Regions from separate parts of the Bacillus sp. z14 (2026) genome, predicted to be linked through region 2. Evidence: riboswitches for the same ligand, from Rfam matches in the RefSeq annotation. Region 2 holds a riboswitch; the other holds the start of a gene.
What was found. Region 2 has a riboswitch for glycine ahead of AC4G3O_RS14635 (amino acid permease). Riboswitches for the same ligand answer to the same signal wherever they lie in the genome.
Positions count from the first base shown of each region.

Region 1: linked by a shared signal. The riboswitch ahead of gcvT (glycine cleavage system aminomethyltransferase GcvT) and the one ahead of AC4G3O_RS14635 (amino acid permease) in region 2 are both predicted to bind glycine.

Region 1 is NZ_JBZFQK010000001.1:1,006,920-1,016,987, reverse strand. Features, by position in the region: gene AC4G3O_RS04780 (DEAD/DEAH box helicase) at 1-784, opposite strand, end outside; glycine riboswitch at 1,248-1,338, shown strand; glycine riboswitch at 1,342-1,433, shown strand; gene gcvT (glycine cleavage system aminomethyltransferase GcvT) at 1,605-2,723, shown strand; gene gcvPA (aminomethyl-transferring glycine dehydrogenase subunit GcvPA) at 2,720-4,066, shown strand; gene gcvPB (aminomethyl-transferring glycine dehydrogenase subunit GcvPB) at 4,059-5,516, shown strand; gene AC4G3O_RS04760 (GNAT family N-acetyltransferase) at 5,643-6,137, shown strand; gene AC4G3O_RS04755 (DEAD/DEAH box helicase) at 6,251-7,693, shown strand; partial or broken gene AC4G3O_RS04750 (kinase) at 7,772-8,370, opposite strand; gene AC4G3O_RS04745 (Na+/H+ antiporter) at 8,686-10,068, shown strand, end outside.
Region 2 is NZ_JBZFQK010000004.1:126,976-137,043, reverse strand. Features, by position in the region: gene AC4G3O_RS14645 (sensor histidine kinase) at 1-908, opposite strand, end outside; gene AC4G3O_RS14640 (DMT family transporter) at 1,254-2,165, shown strand; glycine riboswitch at 2,652-2,729, shown strand; gene AC4G3O_RS14635 (amino acid permease) at 2,902-4,248, shown strand; gene adhP (alcohol dehydrogenase AdhP) at 4,371-5,396, opposite strand; gene AC4G3O_RS14625 (2,3-butanediol dehydrogenase) at 5,729-6,778, opposite strand; gene rbsK (ribokinase) at 7,052-7,978, opposite strand; gene exaC (acetaldehyde dehydrogenase ExaC) at 8,399-9,919, shown strand; gene AC4G3O_RS14610 (DUF779 domain-containing protein) at 9,936-10,068, shown strand, end outside.

The sequences.
Region 1 (10,068 bases), on a different contig from region 2:
TGAAATCTATAAAAATTGTTTCAACCTTTCTTTTTGTCCACTCAATGCCGGTATCCTGGCGTTTATTTCGAATCATCACCATATTAACCAATTCTTTTAAATAAGCATCATCCTTTAATGAACGTTTCTTAGCAGAAAAGCGTTCATTAAATTTGGCATAGCTTCCTAAATGCCCTGGCTTAAGCAATGATACAAGATAAAAAATTTCTTCTAGCTTGTTTTGAATAGGGGTTGCCGTTAACAGTAGACAGAACTTTCTCTGGACTTTTTGTACAAACTCATAGTTTTTGGTTTTATTGTTTTTTAACTTGTGAGCCTCATCTATGATGACAATGTCATAGGTTTGTTCGAGTATGGCAGAACGATGAGGCTCTCGTTTAGCAGTATCTATGGAAGTGATTATACATTCAGAATCCCACCCATACCCCTTTCTGTATATGACAGCTGGTATGTGAAACTTCTGATTAAGCTCCTGTGCCCATTGAGATACGAGAGAGGCTGGGACTAGTATTAGTATTTTGCTTGCCAGGCCCCGAATCATATATTCCTTTAAGATCAGACCGGCCTCTATTGTTTTACCAAGACCTACTTCATCAGCTAATATGGCTTTACCATTCATTCTTTCAATGACTTCGGTAGCAGCTTCGAGCTGATGGGTTAAAGGTGTAAATCCTGATAAATGCTTTGGTGCAAGGAGGCCGTTGAAATCTGGAATCAGATTATGCTTTTCGGCATCCAATCCGAGTTTAAAAAGGGAGTAGCTGCACCAGGGGCCATCCTCCATAATCTTTTCCTCAAGCTCCTTTTCCCAATCTTCATCAAAATAGACCTTTGGTGTTAAACTCAATGTGAATCCCAACTTTCTTTATTTAAGCTAGTTAGATAAATGCTTGATTGTAATTTAACTAAATTCAATAGAATTCTCTTACCTTATATAGGTATAGGTGGTGTCATTAATTTCTAAACAATAGTAGGAGTTTAATCTCCGGCTAAAATCTGATTAAATGCTTTATGCGGATGGCAGAAAATTATAAGGAATTTATTCAGTGACGCCTAAACAATTTTTTTGCCCCAATAAAGCTGAGGTGTTACTGATATTTTTTTAGTTTCCAATCATTCATCGAGATAACGTAAATGTTGCCACCTGATAATTGTTGATGGTAGGATATAAATGTAAGACTATTTAGAAAACGGCTTATCTCTTGCTTTTTGTTTAGTATGACCAATTTACATAATTATATGAGCGAATGAAGGCAAGGGGAGAGACCGTATTTGCGGCACCGAAGGAGCAAATGGTGAATCCATGAATCTCTCAGGTACAGAGACTCTTGCTGGACGCATCTCTGGAGAGCGCTTCCTTTATTGTGAAGCCACCCAAGAGGAAACGCCGAAGTACGTTACCCGGCGGTAAACTTTCAGGTATCAGGACAGAGCCCCCCTAATAAGGGAGGTTTCTGTCCTTTTTTTCGTGGATCGCTGAAGGATATATCGCTTCGGTCAAATGTGGAAAAGCGGCGTTTTACTTAATAAGTTAACAAGCAATCATTTAAATGGCATAACAAGCAAGAGAATCCGTATAAAACGAATATTTTAGGAGGGTAAGGATGGGAGAATTAAAGCAGACTCCGCTGATCAGTGTGTACAGGGAGTACGGAGGAAAAACAATTGATTTTGGCGGCTGGGAATTGCCTGTCCAATTTTCGGGCATTAAACAGGAGCATGAATCAGTGCGTACAAAAGCAGGCCTCTTTGATGTATCACATATGGGCGAATTCATGATTAAGGGTGCTGGGTCTTTACCATTTTTGCAGCTGATGATGACCAACGATGTCAGTAAGCTGAAAACGGGCCGGGCACAGTATACTGCTATGTGCTATGAGAATGGCGGAACGGTTGATGACCTGATTATTTATAAAAAAGGTGAAGATGATTATTTGTTAGTTGTGAACGCATCTAATATTGATAAAGATTTTGAGTGGTTAAAAAAGCATGCGAGCGAAGATGTAGAACTAAAAAATATATCGGAACAAATAGGGCAATTGGCATTACAGGGACCGCTTGCAGCTGATATATTACAGAACCTTGCAGAGGAAGTAGATCTCAATACCATTGGTTTCTTTGCTTTTCGTGAAGATGTCATGATAAATGGCATTAGTGTACTTGTTTCAAGAACTGGCTACACCGGTGAAGATGGATTTGAATTGTACTGTAAGAGTGAAGATACAGTGAAGCTTTGGAAAGATCTTTTAGAATTCGGTAAGGATAAGGGATTGGTTCCATGTGGACTTGGGGCAAGAGATACGCTTCGGTTTGAAGCAAAACTTCCTTTATATGGCCAAGAGTTATCTCCAGAGATTACACCTATCGAAGCGGGGATTGGGTTCGCTGTAAAAACCGATAAAGAACATTTTATTGGTAAGGAAGTTTTAAAGGAACAGAAGGAAAATAGCGCCCCTAGAAAGCTTGTCGGAATCGAAATGATTGACCGCGGTATTCCGAGACATGGGTACCCGGTTTTCGTTAAGGATGAAAACATCGGGGAAGTGACCACTGGAACACAATCCCCAACCTTAAAGAAAAACGTAGGCCTTGTCCTGATTAATGTAGAATTCGCTAACCTTGATGAGGTAGTCGAGGTTGAGATACGGGGAAAAAGATTAAAGGCGAAAATTGTTAGTACTCCATTTTATAAACGCACTCAGGCAGGAGGAGTAAAAAAATGAAGCATCGTTATTTACCAATGACAGAGCAGGATACTGAACAGATGTTAACAGCGATTGGTGTAGAATCAATCGATGACTTATTTTCTGATATACCTGAAAAAGTAAGGTTTAAGGGTGAATACAAGCTAAAAAAAGCAAAGTCTGAATCAGCACTTCTGAAAGAATTAACTGAGCTGGCCGAGAAAAATGCCAATCTCAGGACCCATAGTTCTTTTCTTGGAGCGGGAGTATATGACCATTACATGCCAGTCATCGTTGATCACGTTATCTCAAGATCAGAGTTTTATACCGCTTATACACCGTATCAACCGGAGATTTCCCAGGGAGAATTGCAGGCTATTTTTGAATTTCAAACGATGATTTGTGAACTGACCGGAATGGATGTGGCGAACTCCTCCATGTATGATGGGGGAACTGCTCTGGCCGAGGCAGCCATGCTCTCAGCAGGACATACACGTCGTAAGAAACTGCTTGTTTCAGAGACAGTGCACCCGGAATCACGGGCTGTTTTATCCACTTATGCAAAAGGCCAATATCTTGAGCTTGAAGTTGTCCCCTGTAAAAATGGAGTGACGGATACAGAACAATTGGCGGGTATGATGACTGATGAGGTAGCTGGTTTTATTACTCAATATCCAAACTTCTTTGGCCGAATCGAAAACTTAGCTGAAATTGAACAAATTGTTCATGAACATAAAGGAATGTTAATTGTTTCAAGTAACCCACTTTCACTTGGTGTCTTGAAACCGCCGGGTGATTTTGGTGCAGATATTGTCATAGGGGATGCACAGCCGTTCGGAATCCCGGCTGCATTTGGCGGACCTCATTGCGGATATTTTGCAGTTACTTCTAAGCTGATAAGAAAAGTACCTGGACGTTTGGTTGGCCAAACGGTTGATGAGGATGGGAAGCGTGGGTTTGTATTAACCTTGCAGGCGAGGGAACAGCATATTCGTCGCGATAAAGCGACCTCGAATATTTGCTCTAACCAAGCATTAAATGCTCTCGCAGCCTCTGTGGCAATGACTGCGTTAGGTAAGAAAGGCGTGCAGGAGATGGCGCTTCAAAATCTCCAAAAAGCGCATTATGCAAAGGAGCAATTAAAAGCAAATGGACTTGAAATTGCCTTTGAAGGACCTTCTTTCAATGAGTTTGTTGTTAAGTTAAATGGTTCTGTAGCTGCAGCTAATAAAATGCTCCTACAAAAAGGCATAATTGGTGGTTATGATTTAGCTTGTGATTATCCTGCCTTAACCAATCATATGCTTGTGGCAGTGACGGAGCTGCGTACAAAAGAAGAGATTGATAGATTTGCACAGGAATTGGGGGATTTCCATGAATAAACAGGATCAGCCATTAATATTTGAACAAACCAAGCCGGGCCGTATCGGCTATTCGTTGCCGGAAATGGATGTTCCGGAGTCAGCATTAACTGAGCTTTTGCCTGAGGAGTTCATTCGCACAGAGGAACCAAAGCTGCCTGAAGTATCCGAGTTGGATATCATGCGTCATTACACGGCACTTTCGAGAAGAAATCATGGCGTCGATTCCGGTTTCTATCCGCTCGGTTCCTGTACCATGAAATATAATCCGAAAATTAATGAGAATGTTGCCCGTCTAAATGGATTTGCACATGTTCATCCTCTGCAGGATGCAGAAGCTGTACAGGGTTCTTTAGAGTTAATGTATGATTTGCAGCAAAGTCTAAAGGAAATCACAGGTATGGACGAAGTCACTTTGCAACCGGCTGCGGGAGCGCATGGAGAGTGGACGGGATTAATGATGATTCGTGCCTATCATGAGGCGAATGGTGATTTTGACCGCGTAAAAGTAATTGTTCCTGATTCTGCGCATGGTACGAATCCTGCCTCAGCCACAGTTGCGGGATTGCAAACTGTTACCGTGAAGTCAGGTCCGGATGGTTTAGTAGATCTGGAAGATTTGAAGAGTGTTGTAGGGAAAGATACAGCAGCCTTAATGCTTACAAATCCGAATACACTGGGGCTTTTTGAAGAACAGATCATCGAGATGGCCGAAATTATTCATGATGCCGGTGGAAAACTATACTATGACGGTGCCAATCTGAATGCTGTACTATCCAAGGCTCGCCCGGGTGATATGGGATTTGACGTTGTTCATCTTAACTTGCATAAGACATTTACTGGACCACATGGCGGCGGTGGGCCAGGTTCAGGGCCGGTTGGGGTTAAGAAGGAGTTAATTCCGTTCTTACCAAAACCTCTTATTGTAAAAGAAGAGAATGGCTATCAGCTTGATTACAATCGTCCGCAATCAATTGGCAGAGTAAAGCCGTACTATGGAAATTTTGGAATCAATGTCCGTGCCTATACGTATATTCGGTCTATGGGACCAGACGGATTGAAGGCAGTAACGGAGTATGCTGTCTTAAATGCAAACTATATGATGAGAAGATTGGCAGAGTACTATGATCTCCCATATGATAAGCACTGTAAGCATGAGTTTGTTATCAGCGGAAAACGTCAGAAGAAACTTGGTGTTCGGGCTCTTGATATTGCCAAGAGATTGTTAGACTTTGGCTATCATCCACCAACCATTTATTTCCCTTTGAATGTAGAAGAATGTATGATGATTGAGCCGACAGAAACAGAATCAAAAGAAACACTGGATGGCTTTATTGATGCTATGATTCAAATTGCCAGAGAAGCAGAGGAGAATCCGGAAATCGTACAGGAAGCACCACATACAACGGTAATCAGCCGTTTGGACGAGGCACTGGCTGCTCGTAAGCCTGTATTGAGATATCAAAATTAATAAGAATACATTTTAGCAGCTATCCTGACCAGATAGCTGCTTTTTTAGAAGAATGAATAATCTGTCGTTCAGGATAGGGAGGGAAATACGATCGAAAATATATTCTGCCTTTCAAATGAAAGAATCATGCTGAGAGAAATGATTAGTAGTGATTGGGTTGATGTACATAAATACGCATCACAGGATATAGTTTGTCAGTATCAGCCATGGGGACCGAATACGGAAGAAGAATCGAAAAAATTCGTGAGCCAAGTAATCGAGGATTCAACACAAAAACCAAGAGCAAGGTTTGTCTTCGCAATTATTTATAATGGAAATATGATTGGGGCCGGAGAACTTACAATACGAAGTTTCACTAATAAAGCTGGAGAAATTGGCTATGTTGTTAATCCGGATTATTGGGGAAAGGGAGTGGCGACAGAAGTCGCGTCTTTGTTAATTGAATTTGGATTTAAGGAACTGAACCTGCATCGTATATTTGCAACCTGTGATCCAAGAAATATAGGTTCAGCTAAGGTGTTGGAGAAAGTCGGAATGGTTAGAGAAGGAATCATTCGCGACCATTTGTTCATGAGAGAAGGCTGGCGAGATTCATTATTATACAGTGTTTTAGAACGGTAGCCTGAGATTAGAGTATCGTTCTAATTTCGATTATTCAGTGCCAATCAGGTATAATGGATAAAAGCATCTCTCAAGTGGAGAATCAGCTAAGTAACCGAAAAAGAGGAACATACATGACTGAACATAGCTTCAATGATTTTAACATAAGTCCCGAAATTATTCGGGCATTAAGTAAAATGAATTATTTTCAACCGACAGAGGTCCAGCAAAAGGTGATTCCAATTGCGATTGGTAATCAGGATCTTATCGTAAAAGCACAAACTGGCAGTGGGAAAACAGCTGCGTATGGAATCCCGATTTGCCATCATATAGAGTGGATTGAAAATAAGCCTCAGGCACTTATCCTAACCCCGACCAGAGAATTGGCTGCGCAGGTGAAGGAAGATTTAACGAATATTGGCCGATTTAAGCGGATTAAAGCAGCTGCTGTTTATGGAAAGCAATCATTTGCTAAGCAGCAGCTGGAGCTTAAGCAAAAAAATCATATTGTTGTTGGAACACCTGGAAGAGTGTTGGATCACATTCAAAAAGGTACATTAAATGTTGATGAACTTCGCTATTTGGTAATTGATGAAGCAGATGAAATGTTGAATATGGGCTTTATTGATCAGGTTGAAGCCATTATAAATGAATTACCTAAGGAACGAATCAGCATGCTGTTTTCAGCAACATTGCCGGATGATATTCAAAAACTATCCAATCAATATTTAAAAGAACCAATCTTTATTGAAATTAACAAAAAAGAGATGACGACTCAGTTGATCGAACACTCTTATTATAGGGTCAAGCATGAAAAGAAAGCGGAGCTGCTAAGGAAAGTTACGACGATAGAGAATGCGGATAGCTGCATCGTTTTTTGCCGCACACAGGAACAGGTAAACAATCTGTTTGATACATTGGTTAAATGGGAGTATTCATGCGGTAAAATTCATGGTGGAATGTATCAAGAGGACCGCTTCGATGTTATGAATCAATTTAAACGGGGTGAGTTTCGATATTTAATTGCCACGGATGTCGCTGCGCGCGGAATTGATATTGAAAATATTACACATGTCTTGAATTACGATTTTCCAGTGGAAAAGGAATCCTATGTACATAGGACGGGAAGAACGGGCCGTGCGGGACATACGGGAGTAGCCATTTCTTTTGTAACTCCTTTTGATGAAGAATTATTGAGAGAGACAGAAGAATATATAGGCTTTGCTATTCAGGTAAAAGAGGAGCCAACTGAAGCAGAAGTAGAAAAATGCAGGCCGAATTTCGAATCAAAAATGTTCGAAAATGAGATAAAGGAAGATAAAACGACCGAATTAAACAGTGGAATTATGAAGCTGTTTTTCAATGGCGGCAAGAAAAAGAAATTGAGAGCTGTCGATTTTGTGGGGACAATTGCAAAAATTGAAGGCATATCTGCTGAAGACATTGGAATTATCACAATTCAAGACCAGGCTACATTTGTTGAAATATTGAACAATAAAGGTCCAATCGTCTTACAGGCTATGAAGAATAAAACTGTTAAAGGAAAGAAATTAAAGGTATATGAGGCATTTGAATAATAATAGGATGCTCACCGATCTAAACAGCCCTTCCGAATCGTTCGGAAGGGCTGTTTTAATTAGATCCATCCTAAAGATCTAATCATCATTCTTGATAACCAAATCAGCTCGTTCTAGCGGGGTAACTTTCTTTATATAATACTCTTCTGCTTTCCAGTATCGATTTTGAAATTTATCGATATTCTCCTGTGTGGTCTTGCTTTCACGGCTGAATCTAGTTACTCTGGAACGATCTAGATAAATCATAAAATCAAAGAATGCTCTCCATTCTTTTCTTTGCAGAAATATACCTTCAACGATAATGAGGGAAGTTGCTGGAATCTGGATTACTTGCCATTTTTGCTTATCAGTGGTGGGGTCATATGCAGGGAGGAGTAACTCAGTTATTTCTTTAATTGATTGAAAAAATTAGCTCTTAGCCTCTCCGCGTCCCATTGGAGTCGGTAATATTCAATCCATTCATCGTGACCAGTGTGATAACGTTTATCTTTATCTACAATAAAATCATCAATATGAAAAAGGTGAAATGATAGACTCTGTTTCTCAAGTGACTGTTTCATTCTTTTGGTAAAAGTCGTCTTCCCAGAACGACTGAGGCCATCAATACCAAGAATAAATCTTTGTCCTACTTTAAGTTCGGGTAATTGATTAATTAGATTTTGTATATAATTCCCCATGTATTTCCTTGCCTCCTGTACTTTGAAATTGTCCTCACTTAAATAAAAGAATTTGATTTTTCCGTTATTTAATCTCCTTTAGAAATATTTTCCTTTATAATTATAGAAAAGGCAATACAAAGGAGGCGGTTACGTGGATATTGCTAGACATTATGAACAGATGCCACCCACTTTTCAAACGCGGATCGATTACAACACAGTAATGAATCCGATTAAAGAGAAAAGTTTTCCACATATCTGAATGGGTATATTAATAAGTAGCCTCCTTTTGTGGAAGAATATAAAAATTATTAATATCGAGTTAGAGGGAGAATAATGGATTTACTTTTATCAATTATATTGCTTTTAGTCATGCTTTTAATATCGAATATTATTAGCCACTATATTCCATCCATCCCCACCGCTTTAACTCAAATAGCTTTGGGGATTTTATTTGCTTTATTCATACAGGATCTATCATTTGAGTTAAAAGCGGAATGGTTTTTGCTTTTATTTATTGCACCGCTATTATTTAATGATGGACGTCGATTTCCACGCGATGATTTATGGAAAATGCGCTGGCCAATATTGGCCAATGCATTTATTCTTGTTTTTTTAACGACTATAATTGGCGGATATTTTATTAACTGGCTGATTCCCAGTATTCCGTTGGCCGCTGCTTTTGCTTTAGCAGCTATCCTTTCTCCAACGGATCCAGTAGCGGTGAATGGAATTGCCGAAAGGATTTACTTACCGACGATTATTTTACGTCTTGTTCGAGGCGAATCGTTGATTAATGATGCGTCTGGTTTAATTGCCTTTAATTATGCAGTTGCTGCGGTTGTAACAGGTTATTTTTCATTACAGGAGGCAGCAGTCGATTTTGTTTATGTGGTAATTGTTGGTGCGATTGCTGGTATTATCCTCGGATTATTAGCTATCCTAATCCGTTATTCACTAAGAAGACAAGGGATACAGGATGTCACCTTTTATTCTTTGCTGCAATTTGTCACGCCATTTATTGTTTATATTGTTTCAGAAGAAGTCCTGCACGCCTCTGGTGTAATTGCTGTAGTAGCTGCAGGTATTGTTCATTCCAGTTTAAGTGAAAAGACTGGAATGAAAAGTGCGGAGGAACAGGTGGTCACTGAGAATATGTGGTCGATCATCTTGTTTGTACTCAATGGAGTGGTGTTTTTATTATTGGGTTTGAGTTTGCCTTCTTCTATGAGAGCAACGGTAGAGAATCCTCTAATCAGCAATTGGCTTGTGCTTGGTTATGTCCTGGCGATTGGTTTGGCTATCATGATTATCCGAATTGTTTGGTCCTACTGTTTCTTAAGCATGGGTTATTACATAACTAACCGAAAAGAACAATCGAAGCCCAGCTGGAAAGTGGCCCTTCTAACCGGCTTGACCGGCGTACGCGGTGCCATAACGATGGCAGGTGTATTGTCAATGCCATACTTTGTAGCAACTGGAGATTTATTTCCTGAACGTTCTCTAATTGTATTTATAGCAGGCGGTGTTATTTTATTTACTCTTTTAGCTGCGACTATTCTATTGCCTTTGATCAGTAAAAAAGCCATTGAACCAGAGAGTGATGAAGAGAAAGAGTTTTTAGATGCTCAGATGAAATTAAAAATATTGAGGACTGCCATAAAGCGGATTGAAGAAGAACTAGAGCCGGAGAATCAATCCGCTGGTTACGAGTTAATT
Region 2 (10,068 bases):
GATTTGGCTATTGAAACATATCCTGATTCAAGTACTTTTTTAGTCAGCCCAGTACTCGGCTTCACGCCAGGTTTATGATGATCGGAGGCTGCCCCCAAATGTGCAAGAACCAAATGTTCATCCGTGATAGAGACAGCATCTGCATCGGTTAAATTAAGCATAATTTTTGATATTTCTTTGCATGATTGGGTGTTTAAGCCCTGTCGAAAATGCGGAAGAGTCTGGTCCGCAATTAAAAATGCCTGATTGGTTTGATTCGCACGCGCTATCTCCCCATCACGTTTTATAGACTGAACGATCAGCATAAATAATAGTGTTCCGAATCCATTCATGGTGATCATTGGTAAACCGATAAACTGCACGAGGCTCCATGCATGCTCAAGAGGTTTGGCAGTCGCAAGGATAATCACCATTTGCAAAGCTTCGAGGGACATCCCAATTCCTGCAGCAAACAAAGGAGTTATCTGACCCCCGCTCCTTTTTCTTCTGTTGCCTATATACCCTGCCAATATTCCGGCCAGGATGGTAGAAAGGGCGCAGGAAAAGGCTGTAAACCCTCCCAATGTATAACGGTGTATACCGGCTATCAGACCAGCTCCTCCTCCAACAACGGGACCTCCCAATAATCCGCCTATCACAACACCCATCACTCTTGTATTAGCAATGGCACTATCTTCTCCAATAGCTGAAAGCCATCTATTCTCTTCAACCATAGAATGATAAACTTCTATTCCAGTATAATTACTAATAATCCCAAACATGCCGAATAATAGAAATAATTTCAACTGCTCATTTAGATTATGGTCTGGGTGAATGATTTGGCGAAAGGAATTCATTTTAGAAATTAAAAAGGCTACAATGACAATAATGCCTACCTTTTCAAGCATAATTGGGACTAAATCTAACATAGCCATCTCCCCTGGTTAGCGAACTTTCCATCCTCTTCTATAATTGTTAATTCTCCCTTTATTATATTTGAAAAATTAAGAAAAACAAAAAGATAGCCCTTTCATTACTATTGTTATATTAAATGCACACTTCTATTATAGATTCATCCTTTAAATCCCTTGACACAGTTTACAATGAAATTATATTCTTGACTCTGTGACTCTATTAAAATTCATTTTTATTCACAGCTCTGCTCTCCGTTTTGCAATAGCAGCAGTAACGTCTTCTCACTTGAGTAAACGATTTTGTATGTCTTGTTATACGGGGTTCAGAAAGCTTATTAAACTTCAACAAGGAGAATCGTTATGTGGTTTATTTTTTCACTACTAACAGCTTTAGCATGGGGTGGTGCTGACCTATTTTATAAAAAGGGATCAGACAGCAACGACAAGTACAGCCATATTAAAATTATCATCATGGTTGGTCTTGTCATGGGAATTCATGCAACAGCCTATATGATTATAAAAGATATACAGTTCAATCCAATGGAGATGATTCATTATTTACCAGTATCTTCTTTATACATCCTTTCCATGGCATTTGGGTATATTGGTTTGCGCTATATTGAATTGTCTATCGCCTCACCAATACAGAATTCCTCAGGTGTCGTAACAAGCATTCTGCTCTTCATCTTTTTCACTCATGAGCTAAGTATCATTGAAGTACTTGGGATTATCATCATCACTCTTGGGATTGTGGGGATAGCCGTTCTGGAAAAAAGAGCAGAAGATGAAGCTCGTCGACTGAATTCTGAGCATATCGATAAAAAATACCAAATTGGTTTCTTGGCTATTATCTTCCCAATTTTATATTGCATTATTGATGGACTTGCTACATTTGCGGATGCCATCTATCTGGATGAATTGAATCTAATCAGCGAAAATTCAGCTTTACTTGCGTATGAATATACCTTTTTCCTATGCGCTGCCGTATGTTTTATCTATCTTCGCTTTATAAAGAAGGAATCCTTCCATGTATTTAAAGAGCGCGATAAAGGGATAGCAGCTATTTTGGAAACGATTGGTCAATTTTTCTACGTATTTGCCATGGCATCAGGCTATGCAATTATCGCAGCACCATTGATTGCTTCTTACAGTATCTTTTCAATTATCCTGTCACGAATCTTCCTAAAAGAGAAGCTGACTAAAAAACAATACATGATCATCGCAGTTGTTATCTTCGGTATTATCCTGCTGGGGATAGCGGATGAACTCTAAATTTGAATTTGCCTTTTAATAATGTAGATTAAAGACCAAATCCCTTATGGATTTGGTCTTTTTTTCAGAATGAATTGTGCTACTGCTAAGATAAACATGAAAAAGAGAGCTCTCGATTCTGGCCTTCCCCTTAACCTCATTGCCATGCTTATATTTCTAAAGGAAAAAACAAAAAAAGAGAGATACCTAGTACCTTTCTTTACTATTTAATACTTATAGTATGGTTTATCAGAACTGAAGCTTGTTTAGTATCATTAATTGATTGTTCAAAAGCATATGGATTATATATATTTCAAGTAAATCTTGGGCTCTTCCATATGCTTCAACAAATCATTTAATTACATGTACTTAGTTTGACAACATAATAATTTAGTGATAGCATTTTTTTCATAATATTTTTTCAGAATTATGTTAATAAGTTAACATAATCTAATAATTGATAATTTAATATAGCACGCTTTGATCGCTGTGGATAAAACTATGGCGGGAGCAGCTTCTGGAGAGACTGTATTTATACAGCGCCGAAGGATTCACAATCTCAGGCAAAAGGACAGAATGGTAACGATTTTTGTTATTCTTGCCCTTTTAGAGATTGGAGACAACCAATCTCTTTTTTTATTGTCAAATATCAATAGTGAGGTGAGACATAGTATCTAAATAAAGCGAGAAAAATGATAAATATCTATTTTACTAGGTGCCTGTTTTAGACATCTAAGATTAAACGGGGGCATGCAACTTGGCTAAGCAAGAGTTAAAAAGGGATTTAAAAAATCGTCATGTACAATTAATAGCAATTGGGGGCACAATTGGAACCGGCTTATTTTTAGGCTCCGGAAAATCCATTCATTTAGCCGGTCCATCCATCTTATTTTCTTATCTGATTATCGGAGTAGCTCTATTTTTTGTTATGAGAGCACTGGGTGAATTACTTTTATCCAATACAAATCATACATCATTTATCGATTTCGCAGCTGAATATTTGGGTCCATGGGCTGGATTTGTGACTGGCTGGACGTATTGGTTCTGCTGGATTATGACAGCCATGGCTGATATTATCGCTGTTGGTTTATATACACAATACTGGTTTGATATCCCGCAATGGGTGCCTGCCATCATCTGTTTAGTAATTCTATTAGGATTAAATCTATTAACCGTCAAACTGTTTGGTGAGTTGGAATTCTGGTTTGCGATTATTAAAGTCGTCACTATTGTTGCACTAATTGTCGTAGGAATCGTACTGCTTGTGATTGGATTTGAAACAGATAGCGGAACTGTTTCTGTTTCTAACCTTTGGAATCATGGCGGCATGTTCCCGAATGGAATATCAGGGTTCTTACTATCACTGCAAATGGTTGTCTTCTCCTTCGTCGGAGTTGAACTTATTGGTGTATCTGCTGCTGAAACAGCTAATCCACGAAAAAACATTCCATCTGCTATCAACAAAATACCGGTACGGATTTTACTGTTTTATGTAGGTGCCTTATTTGTTATTTTATGCATCAATCCTTGGGATCAATTAAGTGCGACAAGCAGCCCATTTGTAGGTGTCTTCGCCTTAATCGGGATTCCAATGGCGGCAGGTATTATCAACTTTGTTGTATTAACATCGGCAGCCTCTGCTGCAAACAGCGGTTTATTCTCAACCAGCCGGATAATGTACAACTTAAGCAATCATAATGAAGCACCAAAAAAACTTGGCAAATTAAATAAACACCATGTACCGAGCAATGCATTATTAACTTCTACTATTGTAGTTTCTGTCGGTGCACTGCTTAGCAAGCTGATACCAGAGCAGGCCTTTACAATCGTCACAACAATCAGCGCCATCTGTTTCATTTGGGTATGGAGCATTATTTTAATCTCGCATATCAAATATGTAAAAACAAGACCTGATTTAAGAGCTAAATCTACATTCAAAGCTCCATTAACACCAGCTATAAATTATGTAATCCTAGGTATGTTTGCTTTCATACTGATTGTAATGCTCATTGCTGCGGAAACACGCTTAGCAATGCTGCTTACACCATTATGGTTTGTCTTATTGTTCATTTTATATAACTATCATAAAAAGAAGAGATTATGATAATAGAGCAAAAGCAAAAATAATAATGCACTCCAGTTGTTAGATTACACTTAACAATTGGAGTGCATTTTTTTTCTATAGTATTCTGCTTGAGGTTTATTACTTAAGGTTATTGATTGGAATTATTCGTGTTTGTGCATATCGATGACCATACGGCCCTGGATTTTACCTGCTTCCATTTCTTCAAAAATATCATTTACTTCATGCAAGCATCTTGTTTCAACGATTGGCACTACTTTGCCCTCTGCTCCAAATTGGAAAGCCTCTTCTAAATCCTTACGTGTACCAACTAAGGAACCAACGATTTGAATACCATCCAATACGGTTTTCACGATAGCCAAATCCATTGTTTCAGGAGGTAATCCTACTGCAACAACTTTAGCAGTGGCACGAACAGAGTTAACAGCCTGGTTAAAGGCAACTTTGGAAACAGCTGTAACAACTGCAGCATGAGCTCCTCCAACTTTCTCCTGAATCCACTCACCTGCATCTCCATCTGTTAATGGGTTACATACAAGATCTGCTCCTACTTCTTTGGACAATGCCAATTTATCATCATTAATATCCACTGCAATTACTTTTGCATTGAATACATTTTTCGCATATTGGATCGCAAGGTTACCTAATCCACCACAGCCATAGATAGCAATCCATTGACCAGGTTTAATATCAGAAACTTTAATTGCTTTGTAGCAAGTTACCCCTGCACATGTAATACTGCTCGCTTGAGCTGGATCAAGACCTTCAGGTACTTTAACCGCATAGTCCGCTTCTACGATACATTGCTCAGCCATTGCTCCATCAACCGTGAAGCCGGCGTTTTGTACGCTGCGGCAGAAGGTTTCATTTCCCGTCACACAGTATTCGCAAGTTCCGCATCCCTTAAAGAACCAGGCAATGCTGACACGATCTCCTACTTTTAAACTTGTAACGTCGTCTGCAATTTCTTTCACAATGCCGATTCCTTCATGTCCAGGAATTCTTCCCGGAACTGCACCGAAATCACCTTTTGCTACGTGCAAGTCTGTATGACATACTCCGCAATATTCTACATCAACTAAAGCTTGACCGGGTTTTAACTTAGGAAGCTCCTTTTCAACTAATTCTACTTTACCAGGATTCTTTGCACTCACTACAGCTGCTTTCATTCCAATCAATCCTCCGTATGTATATTAACTTGCTCAGTGTTTCACATACTTATTATAATTATAATAGTTAGCAAAGTAAATACATATTGAACGATTTTATATATTCAGATTATTAAAATATATACATCTCCAACTAACTTCCACAAATACGACTAAATTACGTGTTTTAGCAGAATTGTATACTCAGAAATGTATAATACACCTCAAAATTCAATACACCACGTGTTGCTTTCTTACTAATAAATCCATAAACACTAAAATGGCCATTCCATTTGAAGAGAAGGCCATTTTAGTTTCTATATATGATTATCATATTTGCATTTGTACAATGATTATTCAGCTTTTACTAATATTTTAATATGATTTCGTTCGTTTAATAAACCTTCAAAGCCTTCTTCAATCACATCATCCAACTTAATTCGTTTGGTAACGAGTTTGTCAGCTGGGAAGTAGCCCTGAGCCATTAAATTGATAACAGCAGGAAATATATCACGGTATCCAATAATACCGTTGATTGTACGTTCTTTCATAACAATATCGTTTGGATGAATAGACGCTTCTTTTTCAAAAATACTAACAATCATCGTTTCACCATTAAATTTAGTTGAATGAATAGCTTGTTTTAAAACAATCGGTACTCCTGTTACTTCATATGAAACGTCAACACCGCCATTTGTCAATTTAGTTAATTGTTCAACGACATCACCCTGATTCGGATCAATAGCAATAGCACCAAGTTCTTCTGCTTTTTGCCTGCGTTGTTCTGATAATTCTACTGCATAAATTTCAGCCGCACCAGCTGCTTTTAACGCTTCAATAACTAATAAACCAATTGGTCCTGTTCCAAATACCGCTGCTTTATCGCCAACTTTAAGTTTACTTTGTTTAACAGCGTGTACAGCAACAGCTGAAGGTTCTACGAGTGCCCCTTGTTCAAATGAAACATTTTCAGGCAGCTTATGTAACATATGTTCCGGTATAGAAGCGTATTCAGAGAATCCTCCACCGCCTCCTGCTAAACCATAAAAGCCCATTAGCTCACATAGATTATATTTTCCTTGTTTACAAGCTTCGCATTTTCCACAGGAGTAGACGGGCTCAACTGTAACACGGTCACCAACTTGGACTCTGGTTACGCCTTCGCCAACCTCTACAACTTGTCCAGAAAATTCATGTCCCATTACAATCGGAGCTTTCTCCTTACTCAATGGGTGTGGCTCTTCGGTTGGGATAAAAATTGGACCGGCTGTATATTCGTGTAAGTCACTTCCACAAATACCGCACCATTCAACTTTAATTTTTGCTTCTCCCTTTTTGGCAGTAGGTTCCTCTAAATTGTCTAACCTTAAATCTTTAGCATTGTACCATCTGAGTGCTTTCATATTGGTCATCTCCTAAAATTTTGTTAGAAACGCATAATACAGAACACTTTTATTATATCATTATATCGATTGACAACAAATTTATTAACTGATTAATCTGAATTATATTTGTTTTTATGACAAACACTTGAACAATAGAAAGGTAATCTTAATAACCCCTAAAAATATCTTAGTCATATATTTGTGTAAAATAACTTAAATATTAAAGGATGACTCCATCACTAAGAGCCATCCTTTAATTCACTAAAAACCAAGTTTTAATTAAAATCCTGCTTACGCTTCAATTCTTTTGCTTAAAAACAACTTAACTTCATCCATACTTGGATAAGAATTCTGTGTACCACGTTTTGTGACACTTAATGCTGCAAAGGCATTAGCCATTTTTATCGATTGGACAATATCCCCATTCTGAATATAATTATAGGCGAAACAGCCGATGAATGCGTCTCCGGCCCCCGTTGTGTCTACAGCATCAACCTTGAATGAATCAACGATTTGCGTTCCTCTATCGGTTATCCACATCACGCCTCGGCTTCCCATCGTCACGATAACATTTTTAACTCCTTTATCTATCAGGCTGACTGCAGCAGCTTTAATTTGCTCAATCGTTGAAACAGGCATGCCAGTCAAGATATCCAGTTCACTTTCATTGGGAACAAAAAAGTCACATTTGCATACATAATTGAAATCCAAATTTTTGGTAGCAGGAGCAGGATTCAGAATAACAGGAATCCCATGCTCGTTCCCAAATTCTATCGCCCGATAAACGGTTTCGAGCGCGATTTCTAACTGAAGAATAATTAAAGAACATATCTTGAGCTTTTCGGCCGCTTTATCGACATCCTCAGGTAAAAGGTACTGATTGGCCCCTTTAATGATTAAAATACGATTTTTGGAATCCGAATCTACAAAGATTGGTGCGACCCCGCTGCTGCTTCCGGGGACCTTATTCGTAAATTCTGTATCAATTCCATAGCGTTTAAGATTTTGAATGGTGTTATCTGCAAAAATGTCATCGCCTACCTTCGTAACCATCATGACCTTGGAGCCCAGTTTTGCAGCTGCCACTGCCTGGTTGGCCCCTTTTCCTCCACACCCCATTGAAAAGCTAGGTGCTTCAAGTGTTTCTCCCTCTTCTGGCATTCTATCAATATAGGAAATTAGATCGACCATATTGGATCCTATCACCGCAATATCCATGCTATTACCACCTTATTTTTCTCTTGCCGACTGAATTAAATATAGATCATTTTTTTTTTGCAGCGCTGCATTTCGGCAGAATAAGAGCGCCCGTATCTGTTGGTTGCTGTTAGTAAAATTAAACAGCCTGTCTCCAATCTCTTGTTCCATTCATGGGTGAATAATTCTCTTTAGATGTAATAGATAACCTGCAAAATTTATCTATCTAGTAACGAGTAATGGAAGACACATTTTTTTCCTATTTCTATACTACACTTATACATCATATTTCTCCTATATTCACAGTCATATTATTTGAAATTTTATTAAATTAGACAAATAATAGTATAGAAAACGCTTCACTGGTGTATTTTTATTCCAAAGTGGCATCAAAACTTTATATTTAAGAGTTTTCAATACGAACATAGGGGAGATATCAACATGATTTATGCAAATCCAAATACAGAAGGCGCAGTTGTGCATTTCAAAGAGAAATACGATAACTTTATCGGCGGAAAATGGGTCGCACCTGTTAAAGGTCAATACTTTGAAAATAAATCTCCGGTAACCGGAGAAGTTTTTACAAAGGCTGCTCGTTCTTCTGCTGAAGATATTGAATTAGCATTAGATGCGGCACATGCAGCAAAAGAAGCTTGGGGGAAAACTTCTACTGCTGAACGTGCACGTATTTTAAATAAAATTGCAGATCGTTTAGAAGAAAACCTGGAAATGCTCGCTGTAGCTGAGACTTGGGATAACGGGAAAGCAGTACGTGAAACATTGAATGCTGATGTTCCTTTGGCAATTGATCACTTCCGTTATTTCGCAAGTGCCATTCGTACACAAGAAGGAAGAACTACTCAATTAGATAATGATACAGTAGCTTACCACTTCCAAGAACCACTTGGTGTTGTTGGTCAAATCATTCCTTGGAATTTCCCAATTCTAATGGCTGTCTGGAAGATTGCCCCGGCATTAGCAGCAGGTAACTGCATCGTATTAAAACCAGCTGAACAAACTCCTGCATCCATTATGGTTCTTGTTGAGTTAATTCAGGATATACTCCCAGCGGGTGTTCTGAACATCGTAAATGGTTTTGGTATTGAAGTAGGAAAACCACTTGCAACAAATCCACGTATTGCGAAGATTGCCTTTACTGGTTCTACAGCAGTGGGACGCCAAATAATGCAATATGCTACTGAAAACATTATTCCTGTCACATTGGAGCTTGGCGGTAAATCACCTAACGTATTCTTTGAAGATGTAATAGACAAAGATGATGAATTTTTAAATAAAGCAATCGAAGGCTTAGTGATGTTTGCTCTAAACTCCGGTGAAATTTGCACATGCCCTTCCCGTGCATTAATCCAGGAATCAATCTATGAAAAATTTATGGAACGTGCATTAGAGCGTGTGAAAGCTATTAAGATTGGCAACCCACTTGACACAGAAGTTATGATGGGCGCACAGGCTTCAAATGAACAAAAAGAAAAAATCTTATCCTACATTAAACTCGGCAAAGAAGAAGGTGCTGAATGTTTAATTGGCGGAGAAGAAAATGACCTTGGTGAAGACCTTAAAAATGGTAACTATATTAAACCGACTGTTTTCAAAGGTCATAACAAAATGCGTATATTCCAGGAAGAAATCTTTGGTCCAGTTCTTAGTGTAACGACTTTCAAAGATTTTGACGAAGCAATGGAAATTGCAAATGATACCTTGTACGGATTAGGTGCCGGTGTATGGTCCCGCAGTGGAGATCTTGCTTACCGTGCCGGCCGTGCGATACAAGCTGGTCGTGTATGGACAAACACATATCATCAATATCCAGCAGGTGCTGCTTTCGGCGGTTACAAATTATCCGGTATCGGCCGTGAAAACCATGCTATGATGTTAGATCATTACCAACAAACAAAATGTTTGTTAGTAAGCTATGATAAAAATGCTCAAGGTTTCTTCTAAAAGGAGTGACTCTAAAATGGTAGAACGTGTCGTAGCAACCGAAGAGGCACTTCAATTAATAGATTCATTAAAAAGAACTCACGGCTCTATTATGTTTTACCAATCCGGAGGCTGCTGTGATGGATCTGCTCCCATGTGTTATAAGGAAG